Regions from separate parts of the Mycobacterium sp. IDUB_17 genome, predicted to be linked through region 2. Evidence: riboswitches for the same ligand, from Rfam matches in the RefSeq annotation. Region 2 holds a riboswitch; each other region holds the start of a gene.
The links. Region 2 has a riboswitch for glycine ahead of gcvP (aminomethyl-transferring glycine dehydrogenase). Riboswitches for the same ligand answer to the same signal wherever they lie in the genome.
Positions count from the first base shown of each region.

Region 1 (5,414 bases), on a different contig from region 2:
TGTTCGGGGTGGAAGAACGTCCAGACCAGGCCGATCACGAGGTAGGGCAGGGATATCCACATCAAAGTCTCGAGCAGTTGCTCGACGCTGAGCTTGTAGCTCAAGATGTGGCGGATCCGGTCCATCAGATCAGTGCCTTGTCGGCGGCCACACGTCGGCGGACATCGGCGAGCAGCAGGTAACTGCCGCCCTGGCGGACGAACACCGGTAGGAACCGGTTGCCGAATGCCACCGCCAGGAACAGCCATTCGAACAGCCGCTGCCGGCGACGGCCCCAGCCGAAGCCGACGGCATTCCGGAACACCGGCGCCAGAAATCCCGTGGTCAGGAATTTCAGCAGCGGCCGAAACGGTATTCGCAACAGAGGGTTGATCATCCGCAGATCCACCAGGTCGTGTAGATACCGCCTGACGACGTCGTCCATCTGTATCTGCTCGCACGCGGTGTCCCAGTACGTGTCGAATTCGGCCCGAGTCGCCGGCCACTGCTCCGGGTCGACTTGCAGAGTGGTGCCCAGGGTGGCGGCGGATCGGTAGAACTGCTCGGCCTGCGCGGCGGTCATCTCACCGCGTAACAGCTGGTACACGTCCTCCAGTCCGACGAACAGACAGGCCGCCACCCACAGTTGCAGGTCGCGGTCGAAGGCGTTGTACTGCACGGGACTTGCCGGCCCGGAGCGGACCTGCCGGTGGGCCGCGTCCACGGCGTCGCGGAACGCGGCCCGGTCCTCGGGCTCTCCGAGGATGGCCACCGCCAGATAACTGAGCGTGGTGCGGGCCCGCTTCCACGGATGTTTGAGCAGGTTGCCGGAATCCACCGTGCTCTCCACGACCCCGTAGCCGACGCCCGGCGAGGACAGCTGCATGATCACGTTGGCCGCGCCGGCGGCGAAGCCCCACAGGTCCATCGCATCGGCGATGGTGACGTCCTCGTCGGACCAGCGCGCGGTGCGTCGGGTGATCGAGATCCGGTTGGCGGAGGTTCCGTCGGAAGGCATTCGTCGGCTCCTCGTCAACTCATGCACACGTTGGTGAAGAGCAGGACCGGCCACGAGACAATGGAGCCCAGAAAGGACACCACGGTGTCGGCGCCGTGCAGGCCGGCCAGGTGGCTGGTGTGGGTGAGTGACCAGATCAGGCCGATGAGCAGGTAAGGCACCGCCAGGATGATGGCGGTGCCGAGCCACTCGGCGATCGTCATCTGGAAGCCGAGGATCTTACGTACTGCGGTCAACATCAGAGCGGGCCCCCGTCGTTGTCAGGCACGCTCTATGTTAATGGGGATTCTCCTCGGCCGCGCCGGAAATTACTTGGGCGGCAGTCCCTTGGCGTAATCGATGCCGCGGGTGACCCACGACTGGAGCTGCCGCCGGGTCTTGATGCCGGGGCCGGCGATCCGCAGCCAGCCCCGCATCTCCCGGCCGCCCATGACCATCGGCTTGACGTGATCGCGTTGCAGCAGCTTCTCGCCGTCGTCGCGCGAGACCCGCACCATCAGGCTGCCTTCCCGGGTCGCCGCGACGGCCATGTTGCCGTTGACCAGAAAAGCCAGCCCACCGAACATGCGCCTCTCGTCGAGACCGCTCTCGGATGCCGTCAACTCGCGGATGCGGTCGGCCAGGTCCGGATCGAAGGCCATGTCAGTCGAGGTCGATGCGGAGGGTCAGCAGGTCGCTGCCCACGGCGCGGACCACCGCGCTGTTGAGCGTCGGCAGCTCCTTCAGCCGCGCGGCCGGGTCGTCGACGGGCAGCAGGTGCGCCGTCCCGGTCCGCCAGTGACCGTTGATCCGGAGCCGCACAGCAGGATTGGCCTTGATGTTCAGCACGTAGTGGGATCGCTCGCCGTGCTCGGAGACCATCCAGAACTGATCGCCGATCACCCGGCCGCCCACAGCGGTATGCCGTGGTTCGCCGGATTTGCGGCCAATGGTCTCCAGCATGGTGACGGGCAGTTGACGGCCGACCGGATTGACGAACCGGCGTTGGGCGCCATGGACGATGCGTCGCTTCAGATCACGAAGATCCACCATGGCGCCACCCTACCGAGCGTCAGTCGGAATCCGTGGACTCCAGCTCGGCGCGGAACTTGGCTTCGCGGGCCAGATGTTGCGGGCGACGCCGTAGCACCAGCCAGGCGATACCCAGGACCAGGAACCACACCGGCGTCACCAGCTCGGCCTGCAGGGTGTCTTCCTTCAACGCGAACGCCACGATCAGGAAGGCGAAGAAAGCCAGGACGACGTAGCACATCACGACGCCGCCGGGCATCTTGAACTTCGAGGCCTCGTGCAGTTCCGGCCGGCGTTTCCGGTACACGAGATAGCTGACCAGGATGACCGACCAGACGAAGATGAAGCACAGCGACGAGATGGTCGTGACCAACGTGAAGGCCGCGACGATCGAGTCGCCGGCCACGACCATGACCACACCCGACAGCAGAAACACCCCGGACAGGAACAATGCGTTTGCGGGCACGCGCCGCGAGGTGAGCCGGCCGAACAGACTCGGCGCGTCACCTTCAGTGGCCAGGCCGTAGACCATCCGGGAGGTCGAATAGATGCCGGAGTTGGCCGACGACGTCGCCGAGGTCAGCACCACGAAGTTGACCACCGATGCCGCGATGCCCAGGCCTGCGAGGCTGAACATGGCCACGAACGGGCTGAGTTTGGGATCGATCTCGCGCCACGGCGTGACCGCGATGATGACGGTCAGGGCGACGACGTAGAAGAGCATGACGCGTACGGGGATCGAATTGATCGCCTTGGGCAGGTTGCGTTCGGGGTCCTTGGCCTCGGCCGCGGTGGTGCCCACCAATTCGATTCCGACGAACGCGAAGGTGGCGATCTGGAAGCCTGCCACGAATCCCATTGGGCCGGTGGGGAAGAACCCGCCGTCGTTCCACAGATTGGCGAACGAGGCCTGGGCGCCGGTGGGCGCTTCGAAACTGGTGAAGATCATGACAAGGCCGATGACGATCAACGTCACGATCGCGATGATCTTGATCAGGGCGAACCAGAACTCGGTCTCACCGAAGGCTCGCACAGTAGGCAGATTCAGACCGATCAGCACCACGACCGTCGCGAGTGCCGGTATCCACAGCGGGAGATCGGGCCACCAGAAGGCCACATACCCGGCGATCACCACGACGTCGGCAACGCCCGTGACGATCCAGCAGAACCAGTACGTCCAGCCGGTGAAGAAGCCGGCCCACGGGCCGAGCAGGTCGGCGGCGAAGTCGGCGAAGGACTTGTAATGCAGGTTGGACAGCAGCAGCTCGCCCATGGCCCGCATCACGAAGAACAGCATGAAGCCGATGATCATGTAGACGAAGAGGACCGACGGGCCGGCCAGCGAGATGGTCTTGCCGGACCCCATGAACAGGCCCGTTCCGATCGCACCGCCGATCGCGATCAGCTGGATGTGCCGGTTGGACAGCTGGCGCGAGAGGTGTTGTGGCTCGCCGGACGATGCCGGCGATTCCGCTGAATCAGCGGACAGATCACTGGATTGGGACATAACAACCTAAGGATCTCAGGCCCCATGGGGCGCGCGGACTGCGGGCGCCTCCCCGCTCTGTCGTTTTGAACCTGAGAGTTTTCACGAACCGCCGCTATCGGCGCTTCACCTGCCCCTTCGGTGAGCCGGTCCTGGACTGGCCGACTGCTTTCCAGAGGTGCCTAGTCGCGGCGATACGGGGGCCTGAGAGATTCCTGGGGAGGATTTGCTCCTGCGGCGCCCGCCGGCTGGATGGGGCGGGACTCTCCCGCCGCGACTCAACGGCATCTTGAGTTGTGGGCCACCCCGAACCCGGAGTGTGCCGCGCGTCACGTTAGCAGCCGAGTGCGGAATGCGCACCCCCCTGGTCAAGCCCTGCCCGCCGAGCGACCGTGTCTGTACGGTGACCGGCAGTCACCTGCGCACATTCACGGTCGCCCGAGCGGTGGCCGTCCTTACGCGGCGGCTGTCGCGAGCTCGGCAGCCGGCTCCAGCGCCGCCGCGATGATGTCAGCCACGTCGGTCATGGGCCTGACCTCCAGCGCATCGAGCACCTCGGCCGGCACGTCGTCCAGGTCGGGCTCGTTGCGCACCGGGATGAACACCGTCTTCAGACCGGCTCGCTGTGCCGCGAGCAGCTTCTGCTTGACGCCGCCGATCGGCAGCACCCGGCCGTTCAGCGTGACCTCACCGGTCATGCCGACATCGCCGCGCACCTGCCGGCCGGTCGCCATCGACACCAGTGCCGTCACCATCGTGACGCCGGCCGAGGGACCGTCCTTCGGCACCGCGCCCGCGGGGACGTGCACGTGGATCTGGCGGTCCAGCGTCTTGGGGTCGACACCCAACTGCTCGGCGTGGGCCCGCACATAGGACAGCGCGATCTGTGCCGACTCCTTCATGACGTCACCCAATTGACCGGTCAGCTTCAGACCCGGTTCGCCGTCGTTCCCGTTGGCCTCGATGTAGAGCACATCGCCGCCCAGGCCCGTGACGGCCAGGCCGGTCGCCACGCCGGGCACCGCGGTGCGTTCGTCGGATTCCGGTGTGAATCGCGGACGGCCCAGGTACTCAACGAGATCCGGCTCATCGATGACGACCGGAGCGGCCGTCGAGTCCAACTTGGTCGTGACCTTGCGCAGCGCCTTGGCCAGCAGCCGTTCGAACTGCCGCACGCCCGGCTCGCGGGTGTAGTCCGCGGCGATCTTGCGCAGTGCCGCGTCCGTCACGCTCACCTCGGAGTCGGTCAGCGCCGCACGCTCGGCCTGCCGGGGCAGCAGGTAGTCACGCGCGATGGCGACCTTGTCGTCCTCGGTGTAGCCGTCGATCTGCACCAACTCCATCCGGTCCAGCAGGGCCGACGGGATGTTCTCGATGACGTTGGCTGTCGCCAGGAACACCACATCCGACAGGTCCAGGTCCAGATCCAGGTAGTGGTCGCGGAACGTGTGGTTCTGCGCCGGGTCCAGTACCTCCAGCAGGGCGGCCGACGGATCGCCGCGGTAGTCCGAGCCCACCTTGTCGATCTCGTCCAGCAGCACAACGGGATTCATCGAACCTGCCTCACCGATGGCCCGCACGATGCGGCCGGGCAGCGCGCCGACGTAGGTACGCCGGTGGCCACGGATCTCGGCCTCGTCACGCACGCCGCCCAGGGCGACGCGCACGAACTTGCGGCCCAGCGCGCGGGCGACGGACTCGCCCAGCGAGGTCTTGCCGACCCCGGGCGGCCCGGCCAGCACCATCACGGCGCCCGAACCGCGCCCACCGACGACGGCCATGCTGCGCTGCGCACGACGGGCTCGCACGGCCAGGTACTCGACGATGCGGTCTTTGACGTCGTCCAGACCGTGGTGGTCGGCGTCCAGGATCTCGCGGGCACCCTTGAGATCGGTCGAGTCCTCGGTGCGCACGTTCCAC
Region 1 covers NZ_JBVAXS010000001.1:1,336,666-1,342,079, reverse strand. The annotation lists gene ACZYZ7_RS06440 (hypothetical protein) at 1-125, opposite strand, end outside; gene ACZYZ7_RS06435 (oxygenase MpaB family protein) at 125-997, opposite strand; gene ACZYZ7_RS06430 (hypothetical protein) at 1,012-1,236, opposite strand; gene ACZYZ7_RS06425 (TfoX/Sxy family protein) at 1,306-1,638, opposite strand; gene ACZYZ7_RS06420 (nitroreductase/quinone reductase family protein) at 1,640-2,029, opposite strand; gene cycA (D-serine/D-alanine/glycine transporter) at 2,049-3,515, opposite strand; glycine riboswitch at 3,677-3,775, opposite strand; gene lon (endopeptidase La) at 3,950-5,414, opposite strand, start outside.
Region 1: linked by a shared signal. The riboswitch ahead of cycA (D-serine/D-alanine/glycine transporter) and the one ahead of gcvP (aminomethyl-transferring glycine dehydrogenase) in region 2 are both predicted to bind glycine.

Region 2 (5,414 bases):
AGGTTGAGATGTGAGACGTCGCCGCCGAACTCGCCCGGTTTGGCCAGCCCCACCAGTGCGTTCAGGTTGGCGCCGTCGACGTAGACCTGCCCGCCGGCGCGGTGGACGAGATCACACACGGTGCGGACATCGGTTTCGTACACACCGTGGGTGGACGGGTAGGTGAGCATGATCGCCGCGACCTGTCCGTCGTGGCCGGCCAGCTTGGCCTCCAGGTCATCGTGGTCGATGTTGCCGTTGGCGGCCGTCTTCACCACGACCACCCGCATCCCGGCCAGGACCGCCGAGGCCGCATTGGTGCCGTGTGCGGACTGCGGGATGAGGCAGACGTCGCGGTGGTCCTCGCCGCGCGACCGGTGGTAGCCGTTGATCGCCAGCAGGCCGGCGAGCTCACCCTGAGATCCGGCGTTGGGCTGCAACGAAACCCGGTCGTAGCCGGTGATCTCGGCCAGCCAGGTTTCCAGGTTGCCGATCAGCTCGACGTAACCCGCGGTCTGCTCGGCCGGCGCGTACGGGTGGATACCGGCGAACCCGGGCCAGCTGATCGGCTCCATCTCGGCAGCGGCGTTGAGCTTCATGGTGCAGGATCCGAGCGGAATCATGGTGCGGTCCAGTGCCAGATCCCGGTCCGAGAGCTCCCGCAGGAAACGCAGCATCGCCGTTTCCGACCGGTGCGAATGAAACACGGGGTGCTGCAGGTACTCCGAGGTGCGCAGCAGGTCGGCGGGCAGCGCGAACAGATGATCGGCGGCTGCCGGCGATGCACCGAACACGTCGAGCACGCGCCCGACGACCTCGTCGGTGGTGCACTCGTCGCAGGAGATGCCGACGTGGTCGGCGTCGACCAGCCGCAGGTTGATACCGACCCGGTCGGCCGCCGCCACGATCTCGTGAGCGGTGCCCGGGGCACGCACCAGCACGGTGTCGAAGAACCCGTCGTGGACGATCTCGCGACCGGCGGCCCGCAGGCCGTCGGCCAGCGCGGCGGCGTGCTGGTGGACGCGGGTTGCGATGGCGCGCAACCCTTCCGGTCCGTGGTAGGCGGCATACATGGCGGCGACGTTGGCCAGCAATGCCTGCGCGGTGCAGATGTTGCTGGTCGCCTTGTCGCGGCGGATGTGCTGCTCACGGGTCTGCAGTGCCAGCCGGTAGGCGGGCTTGCCGTCGACATCGACCGATACGCCGACCAGGCGGCCGGGCAGCATGCGCTCCAAACCGGACCGCACCGCCATGTACCCGGCGTGGGGACCGCCGAAGAACAGCGGCACGCCGAATCGCTGAGCCGAGCCGACCGCGATGTCCGCGCCCTGCTCGCCGGGGGCCGTGATCAGGGTCAGCGACAGCAGGTCGGCGGCGACCGTGGTGAGCATGCCGCGTTCGCCCGCCGCGGCGATGAGCGGGGCGAGGTCACGGACCAGTCCGCTCGCACCCGGGGATTGGAAGACCACACCGAAGGCGTCACCGTCCGGCAGCGCCTCGGTCAGATCGGCGACCACGACCTCGATGCCGACGGCCTCGGCCCGCCCGCGCACCACCGCGAGCGTCTGCGGCAGGCAATCTGCGTCCAGAACCACACGGTTGGACGACACGGACTTGTTGGCCCGCCGCATCAACAGCATCGCCTCCACCACCGCGGTGGCCTCATCCAGCAGCGATGCACCGGCCACCGGCAACGCGGTGAGGTCTTCGATCAACGTCTGGAAGGTGAGCAGCGCCTGCAGTCGGCCCTGCGAGATCTCCGGCTGGTACGGCGTGTAGGCGGTGTACCAGGCAGGCGACTCGAGCATGTTGCGGCGCAGGACAGCGGGAGTGATGGTGTCGGAATACCCCAGACCGATCATCTGAATCCGCTGTTGATTGCGGTCGGCCAGCTCGCGCAGCGCCGCGAGCACCTGCTGTTCGGACCGCGCGGCGGGCAGCCGCAAGTCTTCGGGGCAGCGGATCTGCTGCGGCACCGCGCTGTCGATCAACTCATCGGTGGTTGCGAACCCGAGAACATCCAGCATGTGCCGCTCGCCCACACGGTCGGGGCCGATGTGTCGGTCGCGAAAAGAGTTGTCGTCGTTGACAATTGCGGTGCACTCAGGCATGAGGTGACTCCGGTTTCGGGCATCGCGATTACACGATGCGTCGTGAAGTGACACCTCCCCGCTCTGTCCTGAAACCTGAGAGCTTTAGCGCGTTGCGCTTGTCCCCTTCGGTAAGCGCGATAGCGCTGTTCTCCAGAGTTGTCTCGACACTGCGGTATTGGGCCTGAGAGATTCCCGGGGAGGAGTTGCTCCTACGGCGCCTCCGGAATCGGAGGTTCTCCCACAATGCGTCAACGACGTATTGAGTTATGTGACGGATGCTACTCGATTACGGCGCTGTGGCCGCAACTTCTCCGTTGACGGGCAGATTTGACACCCGTCCAGCGACCATGAGCGACACGATGTCGAACACCACGGTGGCCGCTGCCACGGTCGTGATCTCGGCATGGTCGTAGGCGGGGGCCACCTCGACGACGTCGGCGCCGACGATGTTGAGCCCGGACATCTTGCGCAGCATCTTCAGCAGTTCGCGCGAGGTGAGGCCACCGGCTTCGGGAGTGCCGGTGCCCGGGGCGAAGGCCGGGTCGAGCACGTCGATGTCGATCGACAGGTACACCGGGAGGTCGTCGACCCGGCGGCGCACCACATCGACGGCCGCGTCCGTGCCGATCACGTCGAGGTCACCGGCCCGGATGATCTTGAACCCCATGCGGGCGTCGTCGTCGAGGTCGATCTGGTCGTAGATCGGGCCGCGGATGCCGACGTGGATCGAGTGATCCTCGATGAGCAGCCCTTCCTCGAACGCCCGCCGGAAGATCGTGCCGTGGGTGACCGGGGCGTTGAAGTAGGTGTCCCAGGTATCCAGGTGGGCGTCGAAGTGGACCAGCGCGACGGGACCGTGCTTGGCGTGCAGAGCACGCAGGTTCGGCAGCGCGATGGTGTGGTCACCGCCGATCGACACGATCCGGCGGTCGCCGCCGGCCAGGATGTCGGAGGCATGATCCTGGATCTGCTGGCAGGCCTCGGCGATGTTGTACGGCGTGACCGCGACGTCGCCTGCGTCGACCACCTGCACATGGTCGAGCGGCGCGACGCCGAGTTCGACGTGATAGCCGGGGCGAAGCGTGCGCGCAGCCTGGCGGACGGCCATCGGACCGAACCGGGCACCGGGCCGGTAGGAAGTGCCGCCGTCGAAGGGCACGCCGAGGATCGCGATGTCATAGTCGGACACCTCGTGGATGTCGGCGATCCGGGCGAAGGTGCCCTTCCCGGCGTAGCGGGGGACCTTGGTGGCGGGCAGTGCGCCGATGATGCCGTTCTGCGTGCTCATCTGTGGTTTCCAGCCTTTCGACTCGCCGGTTTGTTGAGAGTCAGCATCACTCCCGGCGCACACCCGTAGCGAGCAGATAATGCCCAAACACTGACGAGTCCCTTTGAGCAATTGCACAATCACTATCGTCAGAGCCGCACGTCAGCCATTGATCGATGGAGGTCCGCGATGCGTCTGTCCACCCGTAACCAGCTCACCGGCACGGTCACCGAGGTCACGATCGGCGCCGTCATGGCGACCGTGAAGGTCAAGCTCGACGGCGGTGACCAGATCGTCACGGCCTCCATCACGAAGGAAGCCGTCGAGGAGCTGGGCCTGGCACCGGGCACCGCGACGACGGTGCTGGTCAAGTCCACCGAGGTGATGCTCGGCGTCGACTGACGTCGGGGCATTCGGAACCATGATGGCCGAGGCACTGCCACTGCCCGATACCGGCAGCACCTCAGTCGATCTCACCGAGCAAGTGGTACGCGTGTCGGCGTTCTACGCCAGTGCCCGCGGTGAAGTATTCGCCCAGCTGCTTGCGGCGTGCGTCGAAGATCAAACGGGCGCAGCGTATTTCTGCGAGTACTTCCTCGGTGGCCGACGCGCGGCGATCACCGAACTGTGGCAGCGCGGGGTGGAGCGCGGCGACGCCGACGCGGACATCGCGATCGATGACGTCATCGACATCCTGTTCGGGCCGCTCATCTTCCGCCGCATGACGGGGCATTGTGTGCTCACCGAGGAGAACGCCCGCCGGCTGGCCCGAACCGCTCTGCGGGGATTGCTTCCCGCCTAGCTCACGTGCACCCGCAGCCACCGGCGACAAAAAGCTGGCCACCTCACGCCTGCTCGGCATCTCGCGCGCCATGCTGTGCGAGCATCGGCGGGCAGAGCCGCTAGCCTTCGAATCACCAGAGGGAGTCCATGGATGAAGAGGCTGCTTGCGCGCCTGAAGGGCGTTCCGTCGAAACCGGATCACGTGGACAGTGAGCCGGACGGCGATGGCGTGCTGGTCAATGCGTACTGCACCCGCAGCGATGTTCCGGTGCCCGGTTTCCCGCATGCCTTGAACGGCCACCGCGACCTTTCCGATCCGGAGCTTGCGCAGCACCTGGCGGGATTCGCGGGCTATGTACTGAGTCGCGGAGATGGCCAGATGACGCGCACTCGCTATCACGTCATGCGGCACCTGCAACGCGTGCAGCAGCATTGGAGCCTGACCATCGATGAAGCGCAGCTCGATGCGCTGGCGCAGTGGGCGCAGCGCGCAAATGCGATCGTGTTCCTGCCTGATGGCGGTATCCGCGATCCGCAAGGGCGCGTGCTGTTGTCCGCCGGCGGTGCCGAGGCCGACCCGGGCGCCGCGCTGCCCTATCCCGATCAGGCATGGCAGCGTAAGGCGCGGACCGAGGCCGAACTGGCGGCGAGAAATCTGTCGCCCTCCGCATCCCTGCCGCCGCTGATCTCGGAGCCCGAACTGCGGCAGCGCACGCCGCAGGAGATTGCCGAGCGGGCCTTTGCATTGCTGGCGGTAGCGGTGCGTGCCGAGTCGATGGCCAGCGGCGAGGCGCTGCCGCTGGACACCTTGCTGCAGCGGCTGCCATCGGCCGAGGCCGCGCTCACGCCCAAGGAACGTGCCTTCCTATTCGATCAGGCGCCGACCCAGTCGGAGGTCGCCCAGTTCGGTTGGCGCTACGAGTGCCTTGCCGTGCTGCAGTGGGCCATGGGCCTGCTCGATGTCCTGCCGTTCCCCGATGCGATCTGCGACGTCCCCCGCGCCACCCGCACCATGCTCGATGCGACGGATGTTCAGGGTGTCCTGGGCGCAATGCGCATGCGCTCCGGCAGCGAGATCCTGGACGCGCTCGATCTGCACTATCGGCTTCATTGGCTTGTGCGCCAGGCGCAGCTCAAGGAATTGCCCGCGCCGGAGGGCCTGGACCGCGGTGTGGTCGTCGAGCGCCACTACGCGCTGAACTGGCTGGTGCGATTCGAGGACAGCGCCTGGGACGAGGTGGATACGCCCACCTGAATCCGGCGCCCAGCAAGGCCTAGCTCACTCGCACCCG
Region 2 covers NZ_JBVAXS010000002.1:519,262-524,675, reverse strand. The annotation lists gene gcvP (aminomethyl-transferring glycine dehydrogenase) at 1-2,090, opposite strand, end outside; glycine riboswitch at 2,144-2,236, opposite strand; gene speB (agmatinase) at 2,359-3,360, opposite strand; gene ACZYZ7_RS09630 (TOBE domain-containing protein) at 3,529-3,741, shown strand; gene ACZYZ7_RS09625 (TetR-like C-terminal domain-containing protein) at 3,764-4,141, shown strand; gene ACZYZ7_RS09620 (DUF4272 domain-containing protein) at 4,274-5,377, shown strand; gene ACZYZ7_RS09615 (LacI family DNA-binding transcriptional regulator) at 5,402-5,414, opposite strand, start outside.

Region 3 (5,414 bases), on a different contig from region 2:
GCGAAACCTCGAACGCCTCCACGACCGCAGCCACATGCGCACCGGTGGTCGCCTCGTCGCAGGACACGGACACGTGGTCGGCGTCGACGCGCCACAGGTTGATCCCCTTGGCCTTGGCCGCGGCGATCACGTCGTCGGCGCGTCCGGGAACCCGGGCCAGCACGGTGTCGAAGTACTTGTCGTGCACCAACGCGTCTCCGAGCGCGCCCGCGATGGCTGAGGCATGACCGTGCACGCGGCGGGCGATGGCGGTCAAACCCGGTGCACCGTGATAGCTGGCGTACATCGCGGCCATCACCGCCAGCAGCACCTGCGCGGTACAGATGTTGCTGGTCGCCTTGTCCCGGCGGATGTGCTGCTCACGAGTCTGCAGCGCCAGGCGGTACGCCGGGGCCCCGTCCGCGTCGACGGACACGCCGACCAACCGGCCCGGAAGCTGCCGGGCGTGCTTGGCGTGCACGGCGAGATAACCGGCGTGCGGACCGCCGAATCCCATTGGCACACCGAACCGTTGGCTGGTTCCGAAGGCCACGTCGGCCCCGATCTCCCCCGGCGGGGTGATCACGGTCAGCGCGAGCAGATCGGCGCCGACGGCGACGAGCGCGTCCCGCTCGTGGGCCGCACTGATCAGTCCAGCCCAGTCATCGACACGTCCGCTCGCTCCCGGCAGTTGCACGATGACGCCGAAGAACTCGCCGTCCGGAAGTCCCTGGCGCAGATCGGCCGTGACGATCTCGATGCCGAGCGGCTCCGCACGGGTGGCCAGCACGGCCGCGGTCTGCGCATACACGTCGGTGTCGACCAGCAGTCGATTCGCCTTCGACTTGGTCGCGCGGTGCATCAGCGTCATGGCCTCGGCCGCGGCGGTGCCCTCGTCGAGCATCGAGGCGTTCGCCACCTCGAGTCCGGTCAGATCCGACACCATGGTCTGGAAGTTCAGCAGCGCCTCGAGGCGGCCCTGGCTGATCTCGGGCTGATACGGCGTGTACGCGGTGTACCAGGCGGGGTTCTCAAGAATGTTGCGCCGCAGCACAGCGGGCGTGAAGGTGTCGAAGTAGCCCTGGCCGATCATCGAGACCGCGGTCGTATTGGAGTCGGCCAACGCGCGCAACTCGGCCAGCGACTCCTCTTCGGTGGCCGGCGCGGGCAGACCCTCCAGGCCCGGGGCGACACCACCGGAGGACAGCGCGTCGAGGATGCCTGCCGGAAGCGCCTTGGCGGCGAGCTCGTCGAGGGAGGCCACGCCGATCACGTCGAGCATGGTGCTGACGGCGGAGGCGTCCGGGCCGATGTGACGATCGGCGAAACGCGATTGATGCTGGTCGGACACGACACTCTCCTGAGGCGCAGACGTGCTCAGACGTCGTAGCAGTCCCTCTCCCTCTGTCGTCGACCCGGTCCGGGCGCCTGAGAGATTCAGCCCCGGTACAGGACTTTTCCCCATGGGCGGGTACCCGATGGGCACCACTTTCCAGAGGCATCGGGGCCTGGCGCGGTCCTGGGTGCCTGAGAGGTTGACGGAGAGGTATTGCTCCTTCGGCGTCCGTGGCTGGCTGTCACGAAACTCTCCCGCACGAGGGCGATGCGTCGATAATTCTACCGGCCGCTCACCTATGCCCGCGAACAGACGCGCAGCTGCCCCACATCGCTGGATGCGGGGCAGCTAGGTGTCTGTTCGCGAGGGGAGATCAGCCGATCTTGCGGTCGCGGCTTTTGCGGCGCGACGCCAACTCATCCTCGGGTGATGCGATGGACTCGCCGCCGTCGGCACGCTCGCCCGGGAAGTCGGCGATGGTGCCGGTCAACTCACGCATGGCGCCGGATACCGCGATGCCGAACACGCCCTGGCCGCCCTGCAGCAGATCGACAACCTCTTCGGCCGAGGTGCACTCATAGACCGTGGTGCCGTCGGAGAACAGGGTGATGTTGGCCAGATCCTGCACGCCCCGCTGACGTAGGTGGTCGACCGCGACCCGGATGTTGTGCAACGAGATACCGGTGTCCAGCAACCGCTTGACGATCTTGAGGACCAGGACGTCCTTGAACGAATACAGGCGCTGGCTGCCCGAGCCGGCCGCGCCGCGGATCGAGGGAACCACCAGGGAGGTGCGGGCCCAGTAATCGAGCTGCCGGTAGGTGATACCGGCGATCTGGCATGCACTGGGACCGCGGTAACCGACCAGTTCGTCGGGCACCGAATCGTCGGGGAACAGGCCTCCCTGCACGGGTTCGCCAGATGGCCTGACGGGCGGCTCCGCGCCGCTCCCGGTGGTCAGATCCAGCTCTTCCTGCCGTGGCGTGTCACCCACTGTGAATCCTCTCGCCGTTCGAACTCGCACGCACCGTACTCCTATGTCCTGCAACGCGGCGATCTCTGCCGCGACGGTTTGCTGCGAGCTCGAATGTGTCGAGCATACGCTTCCCGCCGGGCCCTGATTGCCCGCTGCGAAGAAAGTATGGCGCCCGAATTCCCGCCGGATTGTCTCCCGCGCCGCGTGTTGACACCGGTATGCGCACTTGAGACGTATCCGTGATCTGCGGCCGCGCAGCGGGGGGCGGGACGGTCATGTCGCCTTGAAGTCGTCCGGCGAAACGCTGTCCAGGAACTCCTTGAACTTCTCCACCTCGTCCTCACGGACGGTGCCTGCGGCTTCTTCGTCGTTCTCGTCGGGAATCAGCAGGCCGGCCTCGGCAAGCACCGCTTCCTCCACGTAGATCGGCACGCCGACGCGCAGGGCGATCGCCACCGAGTCCGACGGCCTGGCCGAGACCTTGATGTCACGGTCGAAGATCAGGTCGGCGTAGAAGGTGCCTTCCTGCAGGTCCACGATCCGCACCTCCTTGAGCGAATGCCCAAGGGCGGCAATGACATCTCGGATCAGGTCGTGAGTGAGAGGCCGGGTGGGTTCGACACCCTGCTGTTCCAGCGCGATCGCGGCGGCCTCCGACTGCCCGATCCAGATCGGTAGGTAACGGTCACCGTTGGACTCCCGCAAAAGCAACACGGGTTGGTTCTGCGGTTGCTCCACCCGAATGCCGACCACGCGAACCTCAGCCATCTGTGCCTGCCCTCCGCACCGCCGTGCCGTTTCGTCGAATCTTCGTCCGTCGCGCAGTCCGCCAGTTACCGATCGCCAGGGGTCCCGACTTAGACGAACTGGCCGTCGAAACGAGTCTAGTCCTCAGCGATCCAGAACGTCGCGTACGGCGGACTTGATCAGAGACGTGTGCAAAGTGATGGCCAAGGCGGCCACTTCACGAGCCAGATCGTCGGCTCGGTCGCGGGCTCCGGCCTTGCCCGCCTTGCCCACTGGGCCTGCGATCTGGGCGATCAGATCGGATTGCCGGTCGGCCGCGGAGCGGAATGCCCGCAGGTGTCGGGGCTCGACGCCGTAGTCGCCCAGGGCCCGCGCACACTGGGCGATCACCACGGAATGTTCATCGAAAAACCCGGCGGGCCCGGCGATGATGATGCCGTTGCGGACCAGCGCCCCCAGCGTCTCATCGTCGATGCCCGACCGGGCCAACAGGTCTTCGCGGGACAGCCGTACATGGGTCGGCGCCACCGCCGCGACGACGGCAGCCCCGGACCCGGCCGCATCGGCGCCATCACCGGATACCGGCACCAGACGCGGTACCCCGTAGGTGGATCCCGCCTGAGGCAGCTCCCCGTCGGGTAGCGCGTCCAGCTGCGCCTTGATCACCTTCAACGGCAGATACTGGTCACGCTGCGCGGTCAGGATGAATCGCAACCGCGCACAGTCGTACGCAGTGAACCGCCGGTACCCCGACGCCGTCCGCTGCGGCGTCACCAGCCCCTCGGCCTCAAGGAACCGAATCTTGGAGATGCTGATGTCCGGAAAGTCGCCCCGGAGCAGGTCCAGCACTGCGCCGATCGACATCCCGGCCAGTGCAGGTCTGTCGGGGGCAGTCATCGGCTAGCTGGTCTGGCCGCTGTCGTCGTCAGAACGAGGGCCCGTCAGGAACACCAGGCGGAACTTCCCGATCTGCACTTCGTCACCATTGGCGAGTACGGCCGAATCGACCGGCTCGCGGTTGACGTAAGTTCCGTTGAGGCTGCCGACGTCGACAACCTGGAACTCACCGCTCTCCAACCGGAACTCGGCGTGCCGACGGCTCACCGTGACGTCATCGAGAAAAATATCGCTGTCCGGGTGGCGCCCCGCCGAGGTCGTCGGCTGATCGAGCAGAAAACGCGATCCGGCGTTCGGTCCGCGCTTGACGACGAGCAATGCCGAGCCCGCGGGCAGGCCCTCGACACCGGAAACGGCGCCTTCGGTACCGGCCGTCGCGGGCGCATCCAGTTCGTTCAGAAAGTCCGCGCGGAAAACCGATGTGGTTTCCACCGTCACGTCTTCCGACTGGTCGGCCCCCAAATTGCTGTCCTTGTCCGTCACCCGCTGCTCCTCACTGGCTGCTGTGGCGTTGCCCGGCGTGGCCCCAGCCCATCGTCGGTCTCACGTCGACCGTACCGCGCATCAGCCATCATTGGGTCCACCACCGCCGGATCCGATGGTGAAGATATCTGCGCGCAGGTTACGGCCCAACCGGTCTTTGCGACCGGCCCTCGAAACCCTAACAATTCCTTACTCGGTCACGGCGGCGCGGTAGCCGTCCGCGTCGAGCAAACCGGCCAGGGCGTCCTCGATCGTGCCCTCCTCGAGCCGCAGATCGACCAGCCAGCCTTCGCCGTAGGGGTCGGAATTGACCAGCTGCGGACTGCCGTCCAGATCACCGTTGACCGCAACGACTTTCGCCGCCACGGGGGCGTACAGGTCCGACACCGACTTGGTCGACTCGACCTCGCCGAACGCGTCACCGGAGGCCAGCTGGGCCCCGACTTCGGGCAGTTGGACGAACACCACATCGCCGAGTGCGGACTGCGCGTAATCGGTGATGCCGACGCGCACCGTGTCGGCACCGGTACGCGACACCCACTCGTGCTCCGAGGTGTAGTACAGGTCGGCTGGGATCTCGCTCACGGTGCTCCTTATGGTCGGGAGAGTTGGTTGCTCTGCTCACTTGACGGGCTGAGCGTATTGGCGTGGTTTCGGTTGCCGCAAGGCGGTGACGTCGACGCGCTCGGCTTGTTGTACCACCATCGTGCCGCCGACACGTTTCACACTGTCCATTGCCCCGCCGGGAATGTTCATCGCGGCCGCCAGCGTGGGCGGATCCCCTATCACCAGAACCGAATACGGCGGCCGCAGGGTCACATCGTCGACCGTGAGCTGCCCGGGGGTGCCGATGATCCAGGTGTCGAGGCCCACCCGCACGGCGGATTGCTGATCCCCGCCGCGGATCTCGACGGCCTCGGCGCCGGCCGCGCGCAGCTCGTTGATCACATCGAGCATGGTCTCGGCGGGCACCCCGGGCGCATTGTCTTCTATGGT
Region 3 covers NZ_JBVAXS010000001.1:1,387,094-1,392,507, forward strand. The annotation lists gene gcvP (aminomethyl-transferring glycine dehydrogenase) at 1-1,330, opposite strand, end outside; glycine riboswitch at 1,484-1,582, opposite strand; gene ACZYZ7_RS06645 (MerR family transcriptional regulator) at 1,689-2,309, opposite strand; gene ACZYZ7_RS06650 (bifunctional nuclease family protein) at 2,565-3,059, opposite strand; gene ftsR (transcriptional regulator FtsR) at 3,183-3,935, opposite strand; gene garA (glycogen accumulation regulator GarA) at 3,939-4,418, opposite strand; gene gcvH (glycine cleavage system protein GcvH) at 4,608-5,003, opposite strand; gene ACZYZ7_RS06670 (DUF881 domain-containing protein) at 5,040-5,414, opposite strand, start outside.
Region 3: linked by a shared signal. The riboswitch ahead of gcvP (aminomethyl-transferring glycine dehydrogenase) and the one ahead of gcvP (aminomethyl-transferring glycine dehydrogenase) in region 2 are both predicted to bind glycine.